4 regions of the Streptomyces sp. TRD_SC_5 genome follow, and region 2 is predicted to be linked to each of the others. Evidence: riboswitches for the same ligand, from Rfam matches in the RefSeq annotation. Region 2 holds a riboswitch; each other region holds the start of a gene.
What was found. A riboswitch is a leader RNA that binds a small molecule or an ion and turns the genes downstream of it on or off. The one in region 2 is predicted to bind cyclic di-AMP.
Positions count from the first base shown of each region.

Region 1: linked by a shared signal. The riboswitch ahead of AC1P0E_RS18125 (M23 family metallopeptidase) and the one ahead of AC1P0E_RS25770 (M23 family metallopeptidase) in region 2 are both predicted to bind cyclic di-AMP.
Region 3: linked by a shared signal. The riboswitch ahead of AC1P0E_RS02210 (transglycosylase SLT domain-containing protein) and the one ahead of AC1P0E_RS25770 (M23 family metallopeptidase) in region 2 are both predicted to bind cyclic di-AMP.
Region 4: linked by a shared signal. The riboswitch ahead of AC1P0E_RS13000 (C40 family peptidase) and the one ahead of AC1P0E_RS25770 (M23 family metallopeptidase) in region 2 are both predicted to bind cyclic di-AMP.

Region 1 covers NZ_JBWZZS010000001.1:3,882,284-3,887,497, forward strand. Annotated here, with positions in the region: gene AC1P0E_RS18105 (DUF5988 family protein) at 1-54, shown strand, start outside; tRNA gene AC1P0E_RS18110 (tRNA-Met) at 108-181, shown strand; gene AC1P0E_RS18115 (PP2C family protein-serine/threonine phosphatase) at 361-1,560, shown strand; gene AC1P0E_RS18120 (DUF2332 domain-containing protein) at 1,499-2,482, opposite strand; cyclic di-AMP (ydaO/yuaA leader) riboswitch at 2,742-2,889, shown strand; gene AC1P0E_RS18125 (M23 family metallopeptidase) at 2,901-3,986, shown strand; gene AC1P0E_RS18130 (PrsW family intramembrane metalloprotease) at 4,078-5,214, opposite strand, start outside.
Region 2 covers NZ_JBWZZS010000001.1:5,608,774-5,613,987, reverse strand. Annotated here, with positions in the region: gene AC1P0E_RS25785 (bifunctional acetate--CoA ligase family protein/GNAT family N-acetyltransferase) at 1-28, opposite strand, end outside; gene AC1P0E_RS25780 (HPr family phosphocarrier protein) at 188-469, shown strand; gene AC1P0E_RS25775 (GntR family transcriptional regulator) at 637-1,350, opposite strand; gene AC1P0E_RS25770 (M23 family metallopeptidase) at 1,518-2,345, opposite strand; cyclic di-AMP (ydaO/yuaA leader) riboswitch at 2,358-2,526, opposite strand; gene AC1P0E_RS25765 (M16 family metallopeptidase) at 2,750-4,117, opposite strand; gene AC1P0E_RS25760 (M16 family metallopeptidase) at 4,138-5,214, opposite strand, start outside.
Region 3 covers NZ_JBWZZS010000001.1:468,990-474,203, reverse strand. Annotated here, with positions in the region: gene AC1P0E_RS02220 (SpoIIE family protein phosphatase) at 1-2,602, opposite strand, end outside; gene AC1P0E_RS02215 (DUF4873 domain-containing protein) at 2,650-2,916, opposite strand; gene AC1P0E_RS02210 (transglycosylase SLT domain-containing protein) at 3,056-3,835, opposite strand; cyclic di-AMP (ydaO/yuaA leader) riboswitch at 3,840-4,004, opposite strand; gene AC1P0E_RS02205 (SDR family oxidoreductase) at 4,416-5,214, opposite strand, start outside.
Region 4 covers NZ_JBWZZS010000001.1:2,832,870-2,838,083, reverse strand. Annotated here, with positions in the region: gene AC1P0E_RS13010 (C40 family peptidase) at 1-669, opposite strand, end outside; gene AC1P0E_RS13005 (hypothetical protein) at 1,019-1,372, shown strand; gene AC1P0E_RS13000 (C40 family peptidase) at 1,716-2,957, opposite strand; cyclic di-AMP (ydaO/yuaA leader) riboswitch at 2,965-3,130, opposite strand; gene pcrA (DNA helicase PcrA) at 3,475-5,214, shown strand, end outside.

The sequences.
Region 1 (5,214 bases), 1.7 Mb from region 2:
CAGGGGCGGCTGACTGTCTTCGAGTGGTGGGAGCGGACGGAGATCGCCGAGTGACGCCGTGAGTGGTCGGGGGTGGTCCCCTGATGGCGTACAGTTGGGTTTAACGACGCGGGGTGGAGCAGCTCGGTAGCTCGCTGGGCTCATAACCCAGAGGTCGCAGGTTCAAATCCTGTCCCCGCTACTGAAGAAGAAAACGAAGGCCCGGATCTCGGAAGAGATCCGGGCCTTCGTCATGTGTGCACGCGTATTCGCCGTCCCCCGTTCGGCCGACCCCCGATGGCCGCCCGGCGCGGCTACGGCCAGCCTGGGCTGGGCGCGGTACCGTCCGCAGCCGGGTGCGCGGCGAAGCGGGAGACCCAGGTGGGGAAGCAAGACGGAGCGGGCGGCGGACGCGATGCGGGTAAGGCCTCGCGGTTCGTACGGGCGCTGCCCGCGCTGCTGATCGCCGGCGGCTGCGTGTTCGACGTCACCACACCGCCGCACTTCACCGCGTCGCCGCTCTTCGCCGCCGCCCCGCTGATCGCCGCGCCGCTCTTCTCCCTCCTCAACACCCTGGTGACCGGCGGCATCGCGATCGCCGCTGTCATCGGGCTGCATCTCTACAACCGCACGTCGACGCACGTCGAGTCCGTGACCGAGCTGATCACCATCGTCACCGTCGCCGTCCTCGCGCTCGTCATCAACCGCGTCGTACGCCGCAGCGGCCGGCAGCTTGCTTCCGCCCGCACCATCGCCGAGGCGGCCCAGCGCGCCGTGATCCCCGTGCCCGCCGACCGGATCGCCGGGCTGCACATCGCCGCGCGGTACGAGGCCGCTCAGGCGGACGCCTTCATCGGCGGGGACCTCTTCGCCGTACAGGACACGCCGTCCGGGGTGCGGCTGGTGGTCGGCGACGTACGCGGGAAGGGGCTCGACGCGGTGGAGGCGGTGGCCGTCGTCGTCGGGGCGTTCCGGGAGGCCGCCGAGCAGGAGCGCACGCTCGAGGGTGTCGCACAGCGGCTGGAGCGGGCGCTCAAGCGGGAGGGCGCGCGGCGTGACGGGCTGGATGCCTTCGAGGGCTTCACGACGGCCGTACTGGGCGAGATCCCGCGCGGTGAGGGCATCGTGAGGCTGGTCAACCGCGGGCATCCGGAGCCGCTGCTGCTGTACGCCGACGGGGATGTCGCGGAGATCGTGCCGGCCGTGGCCGCGCTGCCCCTGGGGATGGGTGAGCTGGCGGCCTGGCCGGACCGGGCGCAGGACTACGCGTTCCCGCCGGGCGCCACGCTGCTGCTCTACACGGACGGTCTGTCCGAGGCCAGGAATGCCGCGGGTGTCTTCTACGATCCGGCCGCGCGGCTGCGCGGGCGGATCTTCCCGGGGCCCGAGGCGCTGCTGGACGCGCTCACCGACGACGTACGGCTGCACACGGCCGGAGCCGCCACGGACGACATGGCCCTGCTGGCGGTCGGGCGGCCCGCCGAGGGCCAGCAGGACCGCCGCAGGACCGTGGGTCTCGTCAGGCGGCTGGACCTGCCTGACGGCCGAACCAGTGCAGGCTCTGGCCGTGCGGGGCCGTGAAGGCGACCGCGCGCTCGTCGAGGGCGAGGGTGAGCAGGTGCTCGTCGTCGGGGGCCGGGGCGTCGAGCCAGGGCAGCACGGTGTGGTGCTCGTTGGAGATCCAGTGGCCGGGCAAGTCACGTACGAGCGCGGCGAACTCCTCGCGGCGGGCGAGCGGCAGGTACATCAGTACGGCGGTGTGGAAGACGACCAGGGTCGCGTCCGCCGGGGCCTCGGCCGCCAGCGCCGGGAGTTCGTCGACGAGGTCGCCGCGGACGATGCGGTGGCTGGGCGCCGTACGTACGGCCTCGATGGCGGCGAGCTGCTGACGCGGGCGCTCCGCGCGGCCGGGCCAGATCAGTGACTGGAGCCAGCGGACGTCGTCCTCGTCGGTGGGGTCGAGGGGGTTGAGGTCGATGCCGGCGCGCCACGCGATGTCCGGGAGCGCGGTGGGCAGGGGCGTGGGACCGTCCGTACGGCAGTCGAAGGTGACGGGCGAGGTGCCGAGGACGGGGCCGTCGTCGTAGCGGTAGGCGTAGCGGTCGGGGTGGAGGCACAGGCCCGCGGAGGCGCCGACCTCGATGAGGGCGAGCGGCTGGGGGAGCGTGGCGAGGAGGGGCAGTAGGGTGGCGCAGCGCGCGGGCTCGTTGGTCTGGGTGAAGCGGGCCAGCATGACGGTGCGTACGTCGTCCCAGTGGGCCAGGGTCCAGTCGCGGAAGGGCGCCCACTGCTCGTAGGGGCCGCCCAGGTGGCGGACGGCGGCGAGGAGGAGATTGGGCTGCTGCTTGTTGCCGGGGGGCAGGGCGGCGATGAGGGCGCAGAGGTCCTGGTCCTCGCTGATGCGGGCGGTGAGTTCGGCGTAGGCGGGGGAGGTGCCGCGCGCCTGCTGCTCGGAGAACTCGCGGTAGCGATCGGCCACCGATTGCGTGCTGTTGACAACCATGGGGCTGAAGTTAGCCCTGCGACCGGGGCGGCGACGCTGGGTAATCGCGGGACACCCCTGCGCATAACAATTGACGAACCGTCATGGTGCGGATGTTTTCTGAGGGGTGGTCAACTCGTCCGACTGTGGCCGCTTGTGTCCTGATTAGTCCAGGCCAAGGTCCTTAACGATCAGTTGGAACGGCTTGGAAACCGGAGCCCGTGTCTATTAACGTTCGATAACGCAGCGCGGTCGTCCCAGTCGTCGCAAGAGACGGCACCGTGCGCACGCGCCGAATTCCGCAAGGGAACCGGGGAACCACGTTCCTTGGGGTGAATCGGGCCGCTTCGTACCCACGGAGAGGCCCGTAGGAGACCTTCCTGCTCCGAACCCGTCAGCTAACCCGGTAGGCGAGAAGGAAGGAAAGGAGCACGCCTCCGTGGCGTCCAACAGGCCTGCCCCCGAAGCCACCCTGCCCCCTTACGGGGCACCCAGCGACACCGGGAATCCCGTCGGCGGGGAGGGGACCTGGGAGGAGTGGAATCCGACTGAGGAATCCGTCCGGCCCGTACGCGGTCGTCACCGCGTCGCAAAGCAGCGCGGCGGTCTCGGCCGCAGCTCCACCGTTCTGGGCGTCGGCGTCATCGCCGCGGTCGGCGCGGGCGGCATCGCCACCGCGCAGGACAAGCCGGCCATCTCGATCTCCCTTCCCGACGCGATAGCGGACTCACTTCCCGACGCCAAGTCACTACCCGGTGTCGGCTCTTTGATGTCCGACGACGCGGAATCCGGTTCCGGTTCCGGCGAAGCGATCATGGCCGCCGCCCCGCTCACCACCGCGGGCATCACCACCGCCGACGCGCAGCAGGGCACCACCGACGCGGGCGAGGCCCTGCGCGCCCGCATCCTCCAGCAGGCCGAGCAGCAGCAGGCCGCCGCCGACGCCGAGGTGAAGCTGGCCGCCGAGAAGGAGGCGGCCGAGCAGGCCGCCGCCGACGCGAAGAAGCAGCAGAGCGCGGCTGAGGCGAAGGTCGCCGAGGAGAAGCGCGAAGCCGAGGAGAAGAGGCGCCAGGCGGCGGAAGAGGCCAAGCGCAAGGCCGAGGAGGAGCGGCTCGCCAAGCTGGCCGCCAGCTTCTCGCTGCCCACCTCTTCGTACACGCTCACCTCCACCTACGGGCAGTCCGGCTCGATGTGGTCCTCCGGCCAGCACACCGGTCTCGACTTCGCCGCACCGACGGGCACGCCGGTCAAGGCCGTGCACGGCGGCACGATCAAGTCCGCGGGCTGGTCGGGTTCGTACGGCTACCGCATCGTCCTGGAGCTCGCGGACGGTACTGAGGTCTGGTACTGCCACCTCTCCTCGATGACCGTCACGTCCGGCGAAGTCGGTACGGGCGACGTCATCGGCAACGTGGGCGCCACCGGCAACGTGACCGGGCCGCACCTGCACCTCGAAGTGCACACGCCCGACGGTGCCGGGGTCGACCCCGCGGCGTGGCTGCGCGGTAAGGGCCTCTCCGTCTGACGACCTGACGATTTCTCCCACAGTCCCCGGCAGTCTTGGCGCACGCCCCCCGCGCCCAGGGCTGCCGGTCTGTGTATGCGTCGTACGGCGGCTATTGCTGCCGGTACGGGTTGTACGCGGCGTAGTCCTGGTGCGGGGGAGGCCCGTACCCGTACGACTGCCAAGGCGGTTGCGGCGGCCACGGCGACGGGGGCCGCACCCGGCCCGTGGCCCGTGCCGCGTACTCCAGGGCCGGCCCGGCCACCTCCCTGCGCTGCCACAGGTGGTGCAGCAGCTCCTGCTCGCGGGCCGCGAAGTCCGGGCCGAGTGCGCCGCGGTGGGCGCGGTGGCGCAGGAAGGCCAGGGACGTGGCGAAGGCTTCGTACTCGGCGACGGCCAAGGCCGCCGCCCGGCCGCCACCGGCACGAGCCGCCGCGCCCCGGGCCAGCGAGCGGGCCCGCATCGAGGAGAGCGCGAGCGGCTCGTCGGGCCGCAGCCAGCCGGCGGCGGCATAGGCGGGCAGTTCGGCGGCTATCGTGCGCAGCTCGCGCTGGCGCGTCCAGACCACCAGCCAGGTCAGCAGCGCGAAGGCGGGGACCATGAAGACGGCGTACACGAGGTAGAAGCCGTACCCCCCGAAGACCGACGACCCGTTCCACAGGGCGTGCATGCCCATCGCGAACGCCAGGCCGAGCAGCGGCAGCGCGATACGCCGCCACCTTCCCCCGCGCGGCGGCGAGAGCGCGGCCAGGCCGAAGCCGATGCCCGTCAGCACCGTGAACAGCGGGTGCGCGAACGGCGACATCACGATGCGTACGAAGAAGGTCGCCGCGGTCACCGACGCGAGGCCGGAGGCGCCCGCTTCCTGGTCCTCCCCGAAGGCGTTGCCGAGGTAGAGGATGTTCTCGGTGAAGGCGAAGCCGGTCGCCGTGAACCCGGCGACGACCACCCCGTCGACGATGCCCGTGAAGTCCCGTCTCCTGAAGACGAAGATCAGGAGGATGGCCGCGGCCTTGGCGCTCTCCTCGACGACCGGCGCTATCACCGTCGCGCCGAGGGATTCGGCCCCCGCCGGGTCGGCGGTGGCCGTGGCTATCCAGCGGGTCGCGAAACTGTTCGCGATGATCGCGACGAGGGCGGCGGCGAACGCGCCCCAGGCGAAGGCGAAGACGAGGTTCCGCCAGGGCTCGGGCTCGACCCGGTCGAGCCAGCGGAAGGCGGCGACCAGCAGCGGCACCGGCAGCACCGC
Region 2 (5,214 bases):
GCGAGGCCTGCTCCTGCGAGGGCTGCATGACGAAAGCCTACGGGTCGCGGGCCCGCTCGGGGCAAGGCAGGCTGAGGCCGCGGCGCGGGGCCGGCACAGAGCCGGGGGCCGGCCGCCCCGCGCGACATGAGAGACTGGTCTAGACAACCGTCAGGCTGGTCTAGACAAAAACATGAAGGGCAACACCATGGTTGAGCGCCGTGTCACCGTCGGCTGGGCCGAAGGCCTGCACGCCCGGCCCGCCTCCATCTTCGTTCGCGCCGCGACCGCCTCGGGTGTTCCCGTGACGGTCGCCAAGGCCGACGGCAAGCCGGTCAACGCCGCCTCCATGCTCGCGGTGCTCGGCCTGGGCGCGCAGGGTGGCGAAGAGCTCGTGCTCGCTTCCGAGGCCGACGGCTCGGACGCCGCTCTCGACCGCCTGGCGAAGCTGGTCTCCGAAGGTCTGGACGAGCTTCCCGAGACCGTCTGACCACTCGGACGGGCGAATTCTGACGCATACCGCACACGAAGGAGCCGTGGCCCCCGAATTCGGGGCGCCGCGGCTCTTTTTCGCTTTACGCGACGGCATACGACTCGAAATGCGGGCAGCGGAAATCAGCCCCCGCCAATTCACCCTCTTTGTATACGGCGCCGCTGTTAATGGCGGCCGCCCACGGTGTTTACGGCATGTTGCGAAGTCCTCACGCGTGCCTGCCCGCGCTCGCGCTCACGCGCCGGACCCGGACCCGGGCGCCGCAACCGGTGCGCGGCCACCGCGCGTTCGGCGTGCAGGGCCGTCAGGGCGCGGGCCCGTTCGGCATCGCCGCGCGCCACGGCGTCGACGATCGCGCCGTGTTCGGCCCATGCCTCGGCGGGGCGGGCCGGGTGCTCGACGGCGTACATCCAGGCGATCTTGTGCCGGAGCTGGATGAGCAGGGCGGTGAGCCCAGGACTGCCCGAGGCCTGCACGAGCGTCTCGTGGAACCAGCTGCCCAGCGAGCGCAGATCCTCACCCTCGCCCCTGCGGGCCCGCTCCTGGCCGAGCCTCACCAGGCCCCGCAGCACCTTGAGATGGGCCTCGTTGCGCCGCTGGGCGGCGCGGGCCGCGCTCAGCGGCTCGAGCAGCGTCCGTACCTCCAGCAGGTCGGCGGCCTCCTGCTCGGTGGGCTCGGCCACGCAGGCGCCCGCGTGCCGGCGGGTGGTGACGAATCCCTCGGACTCCAGCGTGCGCAGCGCCTCGCGCACCGGGACACGCGAGACACCGTAACGGCGTGCCAGCAGCTCTTCGGTGAGCCTGCTGCCCCGCGCGAAGACACCGGAAACGATGTCGTCACGGATTGCTGTGCATACCGATTGCGCGGGAATGCGCATGACCGGACCTCCGCCTTAATCCCCGCGAAACGCGGTCGACCGACGCTTGTTCGGTGACTCTATTGCAGCATTCCGCGATTTCCGACGGGAGGCCGGAATCAATGGACGGCTTTTGGACATGCGGAAGGCCCCGGCGGGGAAACCGGGGCCTTCCGTACGACTGTCCGTCAGACGTTCACGCCGTGCGCGCGCAGGTACGCGACCGGGTCCATGTCGGAGCCGTACTCGGGGGACGTGCGCGCCTCGAAGTGCAGGTGCGGCCCGGTCGAGTTGCCGGTCGAGCCCGAGATGCCTATCTGCTGGCCCGACGCGACGGACTGGCCGACCGAGACGCCGAGGGACGACAGGTGGCCGTACTGCGTGTACGTGCCGTCGTTCATCCGGATGACGATGTTGTTGCCGTACGCCCCGCCCCAGCCGGCCTCGACGACGGTGCCCGCACCGACGGAGACGACGGAACTGCCGGACGCGGCGCGGAAGTCGACGCCGGAGTGGCTGCCGGAGGACCAGAGGTTGCCGCCGGTCTTGTAGCCGGTGGTCACGGCGGAGCCGGCGACGGGAAGGGTGTAGCCGTTGAGGCGCTTGCGCTCCGCCTCGCGGGCGGCGCGCTCCTTGGCCGCGCGCTCCTCGCGCTCCTTCCTGGCCCGCGCCTCGGCCTCCGCCTCGGCCTCCGCCTTGGCCTTGGCCTCCGCCTTGCGCTTCGCTTCCGCCTTGCGCTTCGCCTCGGCCTTGCGCTCGGCCTCCGCCTTGTCGGCGGCGTGCTGCTGCGCCTCGGCCTGGGCGGCGATCTGGTCGGCGAGGGAGTCGCCGATGACGATGGCCTGGGTGAGGCCGGTGTCCTCGGCGGCAACGGCCGTTTCGGCGGCGAGGGCCGGAGAGGCCAGGCCTCCGATGACGCCGGTGGTCGCGAGGGCTGCGACGCCCGCCATGTTCGCGCTCTTGCGCGTCAGACGGCTGGGACGACGGTGCTTCCCGGTGGCACGGGTGAACGCCATGGAGTGGCTGATCCTTTCCTTCCTTCTCGCCTACCGGGTTAGCTGACGGGTTCGGAGCAGGAAGGTCTCCTACGGACCCCTGTCGCACGTGCGCACGAAGGACGTCCGATTCACCCCAGGGACTGATTGGGTCCCCGGCTCCCCAGGCTCGCGCCTGACGGGGACTCGGCGATGACTGTCCGGTGCCGCGGATGCGGCTCACTGCTGACGGACAGCCGGACAGACGCTAAACGGGACATCTTTTAATCACCAAACAGACAGGGCGTTTTGTAACGCACCCCACAGGCCAGACAGGCAACCTCCACAACAAAACGGACATAAGAGAAGGACCCCGGCAGCCTTTCGGCTTCCGGGGCCCCTCTATCCACCGCTTTGGGATGAGTTGTGCGTCTGGCTCCGGCAGGTCAGCCGCTGACCACCGTCACGTCACCGATGCCCAGCGCCCTCACGGGCTCCTCGATCTGCGACGCGTCCCCGACGAGCACCGTGACCAGGTGGTCCTCGGGGAAGGCGCTGACGGCCGCCGCGGTGGCCTCCACGGTGCCCGTCTCCGCGAGGCGGGCGTACATCCGGGCCTGGAAGTCGTCCGGCAGGTGCTGCTCGACCTGATCGGCGAGCGTGCCGGCGACGGCCGCGGCCGTCTCGTACTTGAGCGGCGCGACACCCACCAGGTTCTGTACGGCGACATCCCGCTCGGCGTCCGTGAGGCCCTCGGCCGCGAGGGTGCGCAGCACCTTCCAGAGGTCTTCGAGCGCCGGGCCCGTGGACTCCGTGTCCACCGAGCCGCTGATCGCCAGCATCGACGCGCCCGACCCGTCGGCGGCGGAGCGCAGCACCTGGCCGAAGGCGCGCACGCCGTACGTGTACCCCTTCTCCTCGCGCAGGACGCGGTCGAGGCGGGAGGTGAGCGTGCCGCCCAGGCAGTAGGTGCCGAGGACCTGGGCCGGCCAGACGCTGTCGTGCCGGTCGGGTCCGATCCGGCCGATGAGCAGCTGCGTCTGGACCGCGCCGGGACGGTCCACGATGACCACACGGCCCGTGTCGTCGGCGGTCACCGGCGGTACGGGGCGGGGTTCGGCGGTGTCGCCCTTCCACGCGCCCAGGGTGTCGGCCAGGATCGCGTCCAGGTCCGTTCCCTCGAGGTCGCCGACGACCACGGCGGTGGCGGTCGCGGGGCGCACGTGCGCCGCGTAGAAGCCCCGCACGGCGCCGGAGTCGATCTGCCCCACCGTCTCCTCGGTGCCCTGGCGCGGACGCGACATGCGCGAGGTGGCCGGGAAGAGCTCCTTGGAGAGCTGCTTGGCCGCGCGGCGGGACGGGTTGGCCGTCTCGTGCGGGATCTCGTCGAGCCGGTTGGCCACCAGGCGCTCGATCTCGCTCTCCGCGAAGGCGGGGGCGCGCAGCGCGTCGGCGAGCAGGCCGAGCGCCTTGGGCAGCCGGGAGACGGGGACTTCCAGGGAGACCCGGACGCCCGGATGGTCGGCGTACGCGTCGAGTGTGGCGCCGCAGCGCTCCAGCTCGGCGGCGAACTCCTCGGCGGAGTGCTTGTCGGTGCCCTCGGAGAAGGCCCGCGCCATGATCGTGGCCACGCCGTCGAGGCCGGCCGGCTCGGCCTCCAGGGGGGCGGCGAGGAAGACCTCGACGGCCACCACCTGCTGGCCGGGGCGGTGGCAGCGCAGTACGGTCAGGCCGTTGGGCAGGGAGCCGCGCTCGGGGGCGGGGAAGGCCCACGGCGTGGGGGTACCGCCCTGCGGCTGCGGGTGGAACTTCATGTTCACGGCTGCGGTGTCGGTCACTTGTCCGTCCCTTCCTGCGTCGCGGTCTCACCGGCGGCAGCGGTGGTGTCGTCGGCGTCGGCTTCGCCGGCCGCGTGGGTCGGCTCGTACACCAGGACCGCGCGGTTGTCCGGGCGCAGGCGGGCCTTGGCGGCCGCCTGGACCTCCTCCGCCGTGATCTCCAGGACGCGCCCGACGGCGGTCAGCGCGAGCTGGGGGTCGCCGAACAGGACGGCGTACCGGCACAGTTCGTCGGCGCGGCCCGCGACCGTACCGAGCCGGTCGAGCCACTCGCGCTCCAACTGGGCCTGCGCGCGCTCCATCTCCTCGGGCGTCGGGCCCTCGGCGGCGAAGCGGGCCAGCTCCTCGTCGACGGCGCGCTCGATGTCGGGCACCTCGACGCCGGCCGACGTCTTGACGTCCAGCCAGCCGAGCGAGGGCGCGCCGGACAGGCGCAGCAGCCCGAAGCCGGCGGCGACGGCCGTACGGTCGCGGCGGACCAGGCGGTTGTGCAGCCGGGAGGACTCGCCGCCGCCGAGGACGGTGAGTGCCAGGTCGGCGGCGTCGGCCTCGCGGGTGCCGTCGTGCGGCAGCCGGTAGGCGGCCATCAGCGCGCGGGCCGGGACCTCTTCGCGGATCTCCTCGCGCAGCTCCTGGCCGATGATGTCGGGCAGTGTGCCGTCGCGCGGCGGCTGCTTGCCGTCGTGGGACGGGATGGAGCCGAAGTACTTCTCGATCCAGGCGAGCGTCTGCTCCGGGTCGATGTCGCCGACGACCGAGATCACCGCGTTGTTCGGCGCGTAGTACGTACGGAAGAAGGCACGCGCGTCTTCGAGGGTCGCGGCGTCCAGGTCGGCCATCGAGCCGATCGGCGTGTGGTGGTACGGGTGGCCCTCCGGGTAGGAGAGGGCGGTCAGCTTCTCGAACGCGGTACCGTACGGGACGTTGTCGTACCGCTGGCGGCGCTCGTTCTTGACGACGTCGCGCTGGTTCTCCATGGACTCCTCGTCGAGCGCGGAGAGCAGCGAGCCCATCCGGTCGGCTTCCAGCCACAGAGCCAGCTCCACCTGGTGGGCGGGCATCGTCTCGAAGTA
Region 3 (5,214 bases), 5.1 Mb from region 2:
GGAACAGGCCGCGCCCGCCTTCGTCCGTCGTGGCCGCACGCCGCAGGTGCGGGGCGGTGCTGCTGCCGTCGGACACCTCGCAGATCAGACCGCGCTCGTACATCAGCCGCACGTGGATCGGCTCGGAGCCGTAACGGATCGCGTTGGTGACCAGCTCGCTCAGCATGAGCTCGGTCGTGAATCCGATGTCCCCCAGCCCCCAGGTTTCCAGCTGACGGCCGCACGCGGCGCGGACGGGCGCGACGGCCGCGGGGTCGGACGGGACGTCCCAGTCGGCGACCCGGGCGCGGTCCAGCAGATGAGTGCGGGCGACCAGCAGCGCGATGTCGTCCCTGCGGTGCGGTGGCAGCATCGCACTGAACACGGCCTGGCAGGTCTCCTCGGGTGTCGGATTCGCCGGGTCCGCCAGGGTGTCGCGCAGAAGTCGCAGGCCGGTGTCGATGTCACGGTCGCGGTGTTCGATGAGACCGTCGGTGTAGAGGACGAGCCTGCTGCCCTCGGGCAGACGCAGTTCGGCGGTCTCGAAGGGCAGGCCGTGCAGGCCCAGGGGCGGAAAGATTGGCACTTCGAGAAAATCGACCGTGCCGTCGGGGTGGACCAGCGCGGGGGCGAAGTGCCCGGCCGTGGCCATGGTGCACAGGCCGGAGGCCGGGTCGTAGATGGCGTACAGGCAGGTGGCGCCCGCGATGCCGTCGCCGCCGTCGTCCCCCTCCTCGTCGTCGATACGCGAGACGAGCTCGTCGAGGTGGCCCAGCAGTTCGTCCGGCGACAGATCCAGGGCGGAGAAGTTGTGGACGGCGGTGCGCAGCCGGCCCATGGTGGCGGCGGCGTGCAGGCCGTGGCCGACGACGTCGCCGACGACCAGGGCGACCCGGGCGCCCGGCAGGGGGATGACGTCGAACCAGTCGCCCCCCACGCCGGCCTGCGCGGGCAGATAGCGGTACGCGACATCCAGGGCGTCCTGCTCGGGCAGGACGCGGGGCAGCAGACTGCGCTGGAGGGTCACGGCCATGGTGTGTTCGCGGGTGAAGCGACGGGCGTTGTCGATGGCCACCGCGGCGCGGGCGGCGAGTTCCTCGGCGAAGGCCAGATCCTCCTCCTCGAAGGGCTCAGTGGGCTCCGCGCGCCAGAAATTGGCCATGCCCAGGACGACCCCACGCGCCTGCAGCGGCACCGAGACCAGGGAGCGGATGCCGAAGGCGAGGGCCCGGCCGGCTCCTACGGGGTCCTGGGACCGCCAGCCGTGGGCGAGGGTCAGGTCGGCCTCGAGCACAGCGTGACCGCCGGCCAGCGCCGCCGCCATCGGAGTGGTGGGGACGACGAACCTGATCAGGTCGCCCACCGGCTGGAACGGGCGGTCCTCCCGGCCGCCGCTCACGGCCGCGCGACGCATCTCGGTGTGCGCGCCCGTCGGCTCCTCGCCGCGCAGTACGGGGTCCAGCAGCTCCACCGTGGCGAAGTCCGCGAACCGGGGGACCGCCACCTCCGACAGTTCCTCGGCGGTACGCACCACGTCCAGCGTGGTCCCGATCCGTACTCCGGCCTCGTACAGCAGCTTCAGGCGCTCCCGCGCCACCTCGGCCGCGCCGGACAGCGCCCGCAGGTCGGTGGTGTCGCGGAGCGTCGCGACCGTGCCGGGGGGACCGCCGTACGGGGCGGTGGGCCGGGTATTGACGGCCAGCAGCCGGTCGCCGGCCAGGTGGACCTCGTCGCTCACGGCGCGGCCCGAGGTCAGCAGCTCGGCGATGGGGGCGTCGAGGCCCAGGTCGGTGACGTGCCGTCCCTCCGCGCCGGCGGGCAGTTCGAGGAGCCTGCGGGCCTCGTCGTTCAGCAGCGTCATCCGGCCGTCGTCCCCGATGATGAGCACCCCCTCCCGTACGGCGTGCAGAACCGCGTCGTGGTGCTCGTACATCCGGGTCATCTCGGTGGGGCCGAGACCGTGCGTCTGCCGGCGCAGCCGCCTGCTCACGAGCACGGCGCTGCCGGTGGCGAGGGCGAGCGCGCCGACGGCGGAACCCAAGAGCATCGGCAGATGGCGGTCCACCGCGTCACCGACGTTCTCGACCGTGACGCCGGCGGTGACCAGGCCGACGACGGAACCGTCGGCGTCGGTCACGGGGACGACGGCCCGGGCCGCGTCGTTCGGGGCGCCCTTGAAGATCTCCGTGAAGGCTTCTCCGGCCGTGGCGCGTTCCACGGCCTCGGCGCGCTCGCCGACCAGCGTCGGATCGGTGTCGACGTACCGGGTGCCGTCCGGTGCCATCACGGCCATGAAGTCCACACCCGACCCCCGTTGGGCCGCATCCATGTGGTCTCGCAGCGCGGCGGCCGGATCGGGAGACCGCAGGGACTCGACGGTGCCAGGGGCGTCCGCGAAGCCCTCCGCCGCGGCGAGCGAGCGGTTACGGGCGTCCCCCTCGCTGTCGTGGCGCGTCTGGACGGTGAGCGCCACCACAGCGGCGGTGATCAGCAGCACCGCGACCACGATCTGGAGGAAGAGCACCTGACCGGCGGCGCTGCGCACCTCCAGCCGGGACAGCCCTCCTCGCCGAGACGAGCGCGGTGAGCCGACACCCCTGGGTCGTGCGAGATGTCCGCTCATGCCCTATTTTTAGCATTACATGTCTTATTGCGGGCGACCGTGCGGTCCTAGAACGGGATCGAGCCGACCCCGGAAATCTTCAGCCGTCCGCTGCCGATGGCGGTGCGCTTCGCCACCACGTCGGCCTCCCGGCCGTCGGCCAGCCGCAGCGTGACATGTCCGCTGTCCATCGCCGCGTAGAACTCTTCCGGCACATTGTCGGTCTGGGCGCTGCCGCCCCACTCGAGCCCGGAGCTGCCTCCGCTCAACGTGGCCACGACATCGATCTCGGCATCACTGGTGATGAGGACCGCAGGGCCCTGATAGTTGCTCATGCCCCCAGTGTGCGCCCGCCGGCCGCTGCTTCCCGCCACATGGACGCGGCCGCGGGTACGCGAACGGCCTGCCTGCTCCAGCGAGGCACCCTCCGGGGCCCTGCTGGAGCAGGCAGGCCGTAACTTCCCTGCGGCCGCTCTAGTACGGGCCGTTCACATTGTCGATCGAGCCGTACCGGTCGGCGGCGTAGTTGCACGCGGCGGTGATGTTGGCGACCGGGTCGTAGCTGTCCATCGACGTACCGGGCACGTGGTAGGCCTGGAAGGTCGGCGCGATGACCTGGAGGAGGCCCTTGGACGGCGTGCCGTTCTGCGCGTTGATGTCCCAGTTGTTGATGGCCATCGGGTTGCCCGACGACTCGCGCATGATGTTGCGGTGGATGCCCTCGTAGGTGCCGGGGATGCCGCGCTCGGCCATGACGGCCAGCGACTCCTTGATCCAGCCGTCCAGGTCGTTGGTGTACGTCGTGGTCTTGGCGACGGCGGCGCGGGTCTCGGAGCGGTCGGCCCGGTCGGACGACGGCTTGGCCTTCGCGGGCGTCTCGGCCTTGGTATCGGCCTTGGCCTTGGCCTTCGCGCCGATCGTCAGCTTGAGGCCGGGGTGAATCAGCGCCGGGTCGTCACCGATGACCTGCCGGTTGTCCTCGTACAGCTTCTTCCAGCTGCCGCTCACGGAGTGCGCTTTCGCGATCTTGGAAAGGGAGTCACCCGCGACGACCGTGTGGGTCGTGGGTGCGGCCTTCTTCGCGGCGGCCGGGGCGGCGGCCACGGACTTCTCCACGGCGGCGGGCTGCGCCGCGCCGGCGGTGGTCGCGCCGATCAGCGGCATTGCCAGTGCGGCGCCACCGGTGCCGGCGGCGATGAGGCCACGGGTGAGAGATCTGGCCTTGGGACGGCGGTGCTTACCCATCGAGGGCATGACGAATTCCTCTCCGTCGCCTGCGAGGTGAGCTGTCGGGTTCGGGCTGGAGATGCCCGGTCGCACGGTCCGTGCGACTTCACCCCAAGCCGTTCCGGACGCATTCCGGATCGGCGGCTTACCTGGGTCCCCCGCTCCTGCCGTACGTGAGTGTGAGTGGGTGCGGATTCCGGACGGCGGCAGGATTCGGCGGTCCACCCGGATTGACCGTGACGGTAGGCGAGAGCGACGGCGAGAACAAGCCCTGGATTCCGCGGCGCAATCGCTCGGCGTATCAGGGCGCGGAAACTTCTGTCACTGTCCGTGGGCGCCAGACTCAACTTGCTTTCTGCGGAAGCAAACTGACGCCGACGGAACTGGCCGCATTCGGTCTCGGACGTGACTCGTATCACGGGCGACAGGGCAGGGCGACCTTTCGGGCAAACCGCCCACATTGGTCAATTCATGGGCTAAACGCGCACGGAAAGCGGACTTGATCGCCCATTTCGCCAATCGCCTGTGGACGTAAGGAAGTTGCCCCCTGCCCCGAGGGGCAAGGGGCGCGCACGTCCGTCGTCGGCCGTCTTACCGCAGCGGCGTTTTACGGCAGCGGCGTGCCACCAGTGGCGTTGACGATCTCGGCCGTGATGTAGCTCGCCTGCGGGGAAGCGAGGAACACGTATGCCGGAGCCATTTCGGCCGGCTGTGCGGGCCGCCCCAGCGGTGCCTGCTTTCCGAACTCCGTGGTGTCCGGCATGGTCGCCGGAATCAGCGGCGTCCACACCGGCCCCGGAGCGACGGCGTTGACGCGGATTCCGCTGGACGCCACCATTTGGGCCAGCCCCTGAGTGAAGGCGACAATGGCCGACTTCGTCATGGCGTAGTCGAGCAGATGCGGGCTGGGCTTGTACGCCTGAACGGAGGACGAGTTGATAATGCAGCCCCCCTCGGGGATGTGGGGGAGTGCCATCTTCGACAGCCAGAACATGCCGTAGAGATTGGTCTTCATTACGCGATCGAATTGCTCGGTCGTGATAGCGCCGATGCCGTCGGGCTGGGACATTTGATATGCGGCGTTGTTCACCAGGATGTTGATGTGGCCGAATTCCGCGACGGCGCGCTCAATGAGTGCTCGGCACTGCTCCTCGTCCCGGATGTCACAGCTCATGGTGACCGCCCTGCGGCCTGCTTCCTCGACGAGTCGTGAGGTGTCGGCAGCTTCCTTCTCTTCCTCCGGAAGGTGGGTGAGCAGCACATCGGCACCCTCGCGTGCGAAGGCCAGACACACCGCCCGGCCGATCCCCGAATCTCCGCCGGTCACCACTGCGGCGAGGCCCTTCAGCAGCCCGTTGCCCCGGTAGGAGTCCTCGCCGTGATCGGGCGGCGGATCCATCGGGCCC
Region 4 (5,214 bases), 2.8 Mb from region 2:
CGCGGGCGAGGCTCCGTGGCCGTCCTGCTGTGCGTACTGTGCGCGCTGCTCCGCCGTGAGGCGGGACAGGAGGTTCTCGGCCGTGCCGATCTTGTCCTGGATCTTCGACTTGTGCTTGCGCAAGTCCTTCTGATGAGACTTGAGTTCGGCCAGCCGGTCGCCCGCCTCCTCCCTCAGCTGCGCGATCTCGCCGATCTGCTGCCGTAACCCGGACACCGCCGCGGCCTGCCGGTCGCCGGCGCGGTCGGCGATCGCGGCGCGTTCCAGGTACTGGTCCGGGTCGGAAGTCAGCGCGAGCTGCACCGCCGGGTCGACGGCGCCGGTGCGGTACTGCGCCGTGGCGAGCGAACCGAGCGCGTTGCGCGCCGTGTTGAGACGTCCCGTCCTGCGGGCTGCCTCGTCGCGCAGCTCGTTCAGCGACTCGTCGGCGCCCCTCGCCTTCTCCTTCACGCCGTTGTACTTCTCGGTGGCGATCTCCGCCTCGTGGTACAGCTGGTCGACCTTCGCCTTCACCTGAGCGGGGGTGAGGGCGGGCTCCGCGTGCCCGAGGCCGTCGAACGCGGTTGCGCTCGCCGCTCCGGCGAGCGCGAAGGTGACGGCGGTGCGGGCGGTATTGCCGGTGAGCGTGCGCTGCTTGGGCTTTCGGTGCGTGGCCACGAGGGCGTCCACGTCCTTCCGTCCTGTACGACGTCGTACGTCGCTGTACGTCGAGCCGCTCGCATCCGGCGGCGGCCCGCACAGGGGAACGGGCCGCCGCCGGACTCTCGGCGGGGTTTCCGACTGCCGTTCCGGGGAGGAGCGGCGGTGGGGAGTCGGTCACCTGGGGAAGGACGCTAAACCTGGGGGTCACGGGGAAGCGGCGGAATGACCGACAGTGCTCGAATTCGGCCTCTGCGTGAACGCGGTTGAGAAGCGAACTCGCCCCGGAAGCCAGCATTCCGCTCTTCCGCGACCGATACGTCGATGGCAGGGGAACCTGGCCGACCGGCCTGCTATGGCCAGAGCTAGGCTCCGGTTCATGGACGTACTCATCAATGTCTTCGTCGGTCTGCACATCATCGGCATCGCCTCGCTGCTCGGCGGCTTCCTGACCCAGATGAAGGCGATGGGCGCCGGCACCGCTCGCTTCAGCCCTGCGATGCTGCACGGCGCGCTGACCATGCTGGTCACGGGCGTGGCGCTGGTGGGCCTCAACCAGGCCGACGACCAGACAGTGAACAACCTCAAGATCGGCATCAAGCTCGCGATCCTCGTGGTGATCCTCGGCCTTGTGTACGTCAAGCGCGATGAGGAGAAGGTCGAGAAGGCGCTCTTCGGGGCGGTCGGCGGACTGACCGTCGCCAATATCTTCATCGCGGTGCTCTGGTCCTGAGCCCGGCCGTTCCCGGCTCTCTCGGCGTTCCCCGGCGTTCTCGCCGCTCCCGCCGCTCCCGTATTTCCGGCTGGGCCCGTCGCGCCGCCGACCGTTCGATCGCGTCGGCGGGCCGTTCGCAGGCCGTCGCGGCTGCGGAGTGCAGTGTCGGTGAGGAGACGGTCGGGAGCGGTGGTCAGTTCCCCGTCGGGGGACGACAGTCACCCGAGTGGTTGGCCCCGCCCTCGACAGCAGCCGCTGAAGGCGGGATCGGCTTCTCATCGTCCTGTCCAACCGAAGGACAGGACGATGAGAGAAAAGGCCAACTCAAATGCGGCCCTGCAGCAGGCTGTACGTCCCCGGGTTATGCCGGGCGGACGCTGCCGTAGATCGGCATGTAGTAGATCGATTCCTCGCGGACGTACGCGCCGGGCTTCGGGGCGTGGATCATCTTGCCGCCGCCGATGTAGACGCCGACGTGGCTGATGTCGTCGTAGAAGAAGACGAGGTCGCCCGGCTTGAGGTTGTCGGTCGTGACGCGGGTGCCGACGTTCACCTGGTCCCAGGTGGTACGGGGGAGATCGACGCCGGCGGCCTTCCACGCGCCCTGGGTCAGACCGGAGCAGTCGTACGAGCTGGGGCCTGCCGCGCCCCAGACGTACGGCTTGCCGATCTGGGCGCGGGCGAAGGCCAGCACCTTCTCGGCCTTGGCGGCGTACGCGTCACTGGCGCCCGTGCCCGTGCCCGTACCGGGGGACGTGCCCGTGCCGGGGGGCGTTCCGGCGCCAGTGTCTGTGCCTGATCCCGTACCTGTGCCCGTGTCGCTCTCGTCCTGCTGCGCCTTCTCCTGCCCGCGCTCGCGCTCGCGCTTCGCCTCGGCTTCCGCCTCCGCCTTGGCCTCCGCCTTGGCCTTCGCCTCGGCCTTGCGGCGCGCCTCCGCCTCCCGCTTCTTCTCCAGTTCCGCCAGCCGCGCCTTCTCCTGCGCGGTCAGCCGCGACAGCAGCTCACGCGCCTCCGCGAGCTTCTTCTGCACGTCCTGCTTCGAGGACTTGAGGGAGGCCTGCGACTCGGTGAGGCTCTCCAGGCTCCGTGTCGCCTCGGCGCGCTTCTTCGACGCCGCCGCCTGCTGCCTCTCGAAGTCGGTGACGTCCGTCTTCTGGCGTTCCGTCATCCGGTCCATCAGCCGGTTCTGGTCGAAGTACGCCTGCGGGCTGTCCGCGAGGAGCAGCGCGGCGGTCGGGGTCACCGACCCCGACCGGTACTGCGCGGCCGCGTAATTGCCGAGCTTGCGCCGCGCCTCGTTCAGCTTCTCGGTGCGCTGGGCCACGGCGTCGAGCAGGCCGTCCACGGACTTCCGCTGCTGCTCGGTGGCTTCCTTGGCCAGGTTGTACTTCTGCGTGGCCGTGCCGGCCTGCCGGTAGAGGTCGTCGACCTTCTTCTGTACCTCTTCGACGGTCGGCTTGGGAGCCGTCGGCGCGGCGGGCGCCGCGCCCGCTGTCTGGGCGAGCAGGCCGACGGAGGCGAGGGCGGCTGTCGTGATACCCAGTGCGGGTGCGGTGGTGCGTACACGGGTAACCCGGGTACGCGGCTTGCGATGCGACGCCAAGGCCGGCATCTCCTTCCGTGGACCGCCTACCGGGTTAGCTGTCGGGTTCGGGCGGAGAAACGGAAGGTGCCCTACGGTCCGTGGGAATGCGGACCGATTCACCCCAGGTGGTGCGTGTGGGTCCCCGGTTCCGGACTGCCGTGCGGGCAGGCCGAATTCGGCGTGGGCTGCCCGCTCCGGCGCTGTTCGCCGGCTGGGGTACGAGCCGCCCGACTCGGCACGCTAGCCAAGAGTTGTGACCGCTGGGAAGCCCGATGTTCGATATGCCCGATACGTTTTCGTGACCTGGCCGAGTTCGTTCCGTTGCGCGGTACGCGGGCGCGGTGGTGAGGGTCGCAGTGGGTGCGCAAGGTCACACTCGTCGGGCTGCGAGTGCACTGACGTGCACCGGCGTGCGGGGCGCTGGCGGGGCGCGTGCGGGGCGCCGGCGGGGCGCGGGGATTCCTCCGTGCCGATCTCGGCGGGCCGGGAGAATCCGGGGCGGGCTGTCGGTGGTCCCGCCTAAGCTTGGTAGACGATGAGCAGCCTCTTTGACGACAGCTTCCTGGCCGACCTCCAGCACTCGGAGTACGCAAAGGACACAGCCCCGCCGCCCCCCGAGGACCACGCCCCGGAGGAGGTCCCGCACGACCTCTTCGGGGGAGCCTTCGACGTACCCCCGCCGGCCAGGGACTCGCACTACCGGGACGGTGCGCCGCGCCCCGTCGTGGACGCCGCCGCGCTGCTCGACGGGCTGAACGAAGAGCAGCGCGCCGCCGTCGTGCACGCCGGGTCGCCGCTGCTCATCGTGGCCGGCGCGGGCTCGGGCAAGACCCGCGTCCTGACCCACCGGATCGCGTATCTGCTGGCCAAGCGGGGTGTGCACCCCGGCCAGATCCTCGCGATCACCTTCACCAACAAGGCCGCGGGCGAGATGAAGGAGCGCGTGGAGCAGCTCGTCGGCCCGCGCGCCGGCCACATGTGGGTCTCCACCTTCCACAGCGCCTGCGTGCGCATCCTGCGCCGCGAGTCGAAGAAGCTCGGCTTCACGTCCTCGTTCTCGATCTACGACGCCGCCGACTCGAAGCGTCTGATGGCGCTCGTCTGCCGCGATCTGGACCTCGATCCGAAGCGCTTCCCGCCGAAGGCCTTCAGCGCCAAGGTCTCGAACCTGAAGAACGAGCTGATAGACGAAGAGACCTTCGCCGGCCAGGCCGCCGACGGCTTCGACAAGACGCTGGCGCAGGCGTACGCGATGTACCAGGCGCGGCTGCGCGAGGCCAACGCCCTGGACTTCGACGACATCATCATGACCACGGTGCACCTGCTCCAGGCGTTCCCGGACGTCGCCGAGCACTACCGGATGCGCTTCCGTCACGTCATGGTCGACGAGTACCAGGACACCAACCACGCTCAGTACACGCTCGTACGCGAACTGGTGGGCCCGTCCGGTGCCGAGCACGCCCCGGCCGAGCTGTGCGTCGTGGGTGACGCCGACCAGTCGATCTACGCCTTCCGCGGTGCCACCATCCGCAACATCCTCCAGTTCGAGGAGGACTACCCCGACGCGAAGACGATCCTGCTGGAGCAGAACTACCGCTCGACGCAGACCATCCTCACCGCGGCCAACGCCGTCATCGAGCGCAATGAGAACCGTCGGCCGAAGAACCTGTGGACGGACGCCGGCGCCGGCTCGCTGATCACCGGCTACGTCGCGGACACCGAGCACGACGAGGCGCAGTTCGTCGCCGAGGAGATCGACCGGCTGACGGACGCGGGCGACGCGAAGGCCGGCGACGTCGCCATCTTCTACCGTACGAACGCCCAGTCCCGTGTCTTCGAAGAGATCTTCATCCGCGTCGGGCTGCCCTACAAGGTCGTCGGCGGCGTGCGCTTCTACGAGCGCAAGGAGGTCCGGGACGTGCTGGCGTACTTGCGCGTCCTGGCGAACCCCGAGGACACCGTTCCGCTGCGCCGCATCCTGAACGTACCGAAGAGGGGCATCGGCGACCGGGCCGAGGCGATGATCGACGCGCTGTCGCTGCGCGAGAAGATCAGCTTCCCGCAGGCGCTGCGGCGCGTGGACGAGGCGTACGGCATGGCGGCCCGCTCGGCGAACGCCGTGAAGCGCTTCAACACGCTGATGGAGGAGCTCCGTACGATCGTCGAGTCGGGCGCCGGGCCCGCGACCGTGCTTGAGGCCGTCTTCGAGCGGACCGGCTACCTCGCCGAGTTGCAGGCGTCGACCGACCCGCAGGACGAGACGCGCATCGAGAAC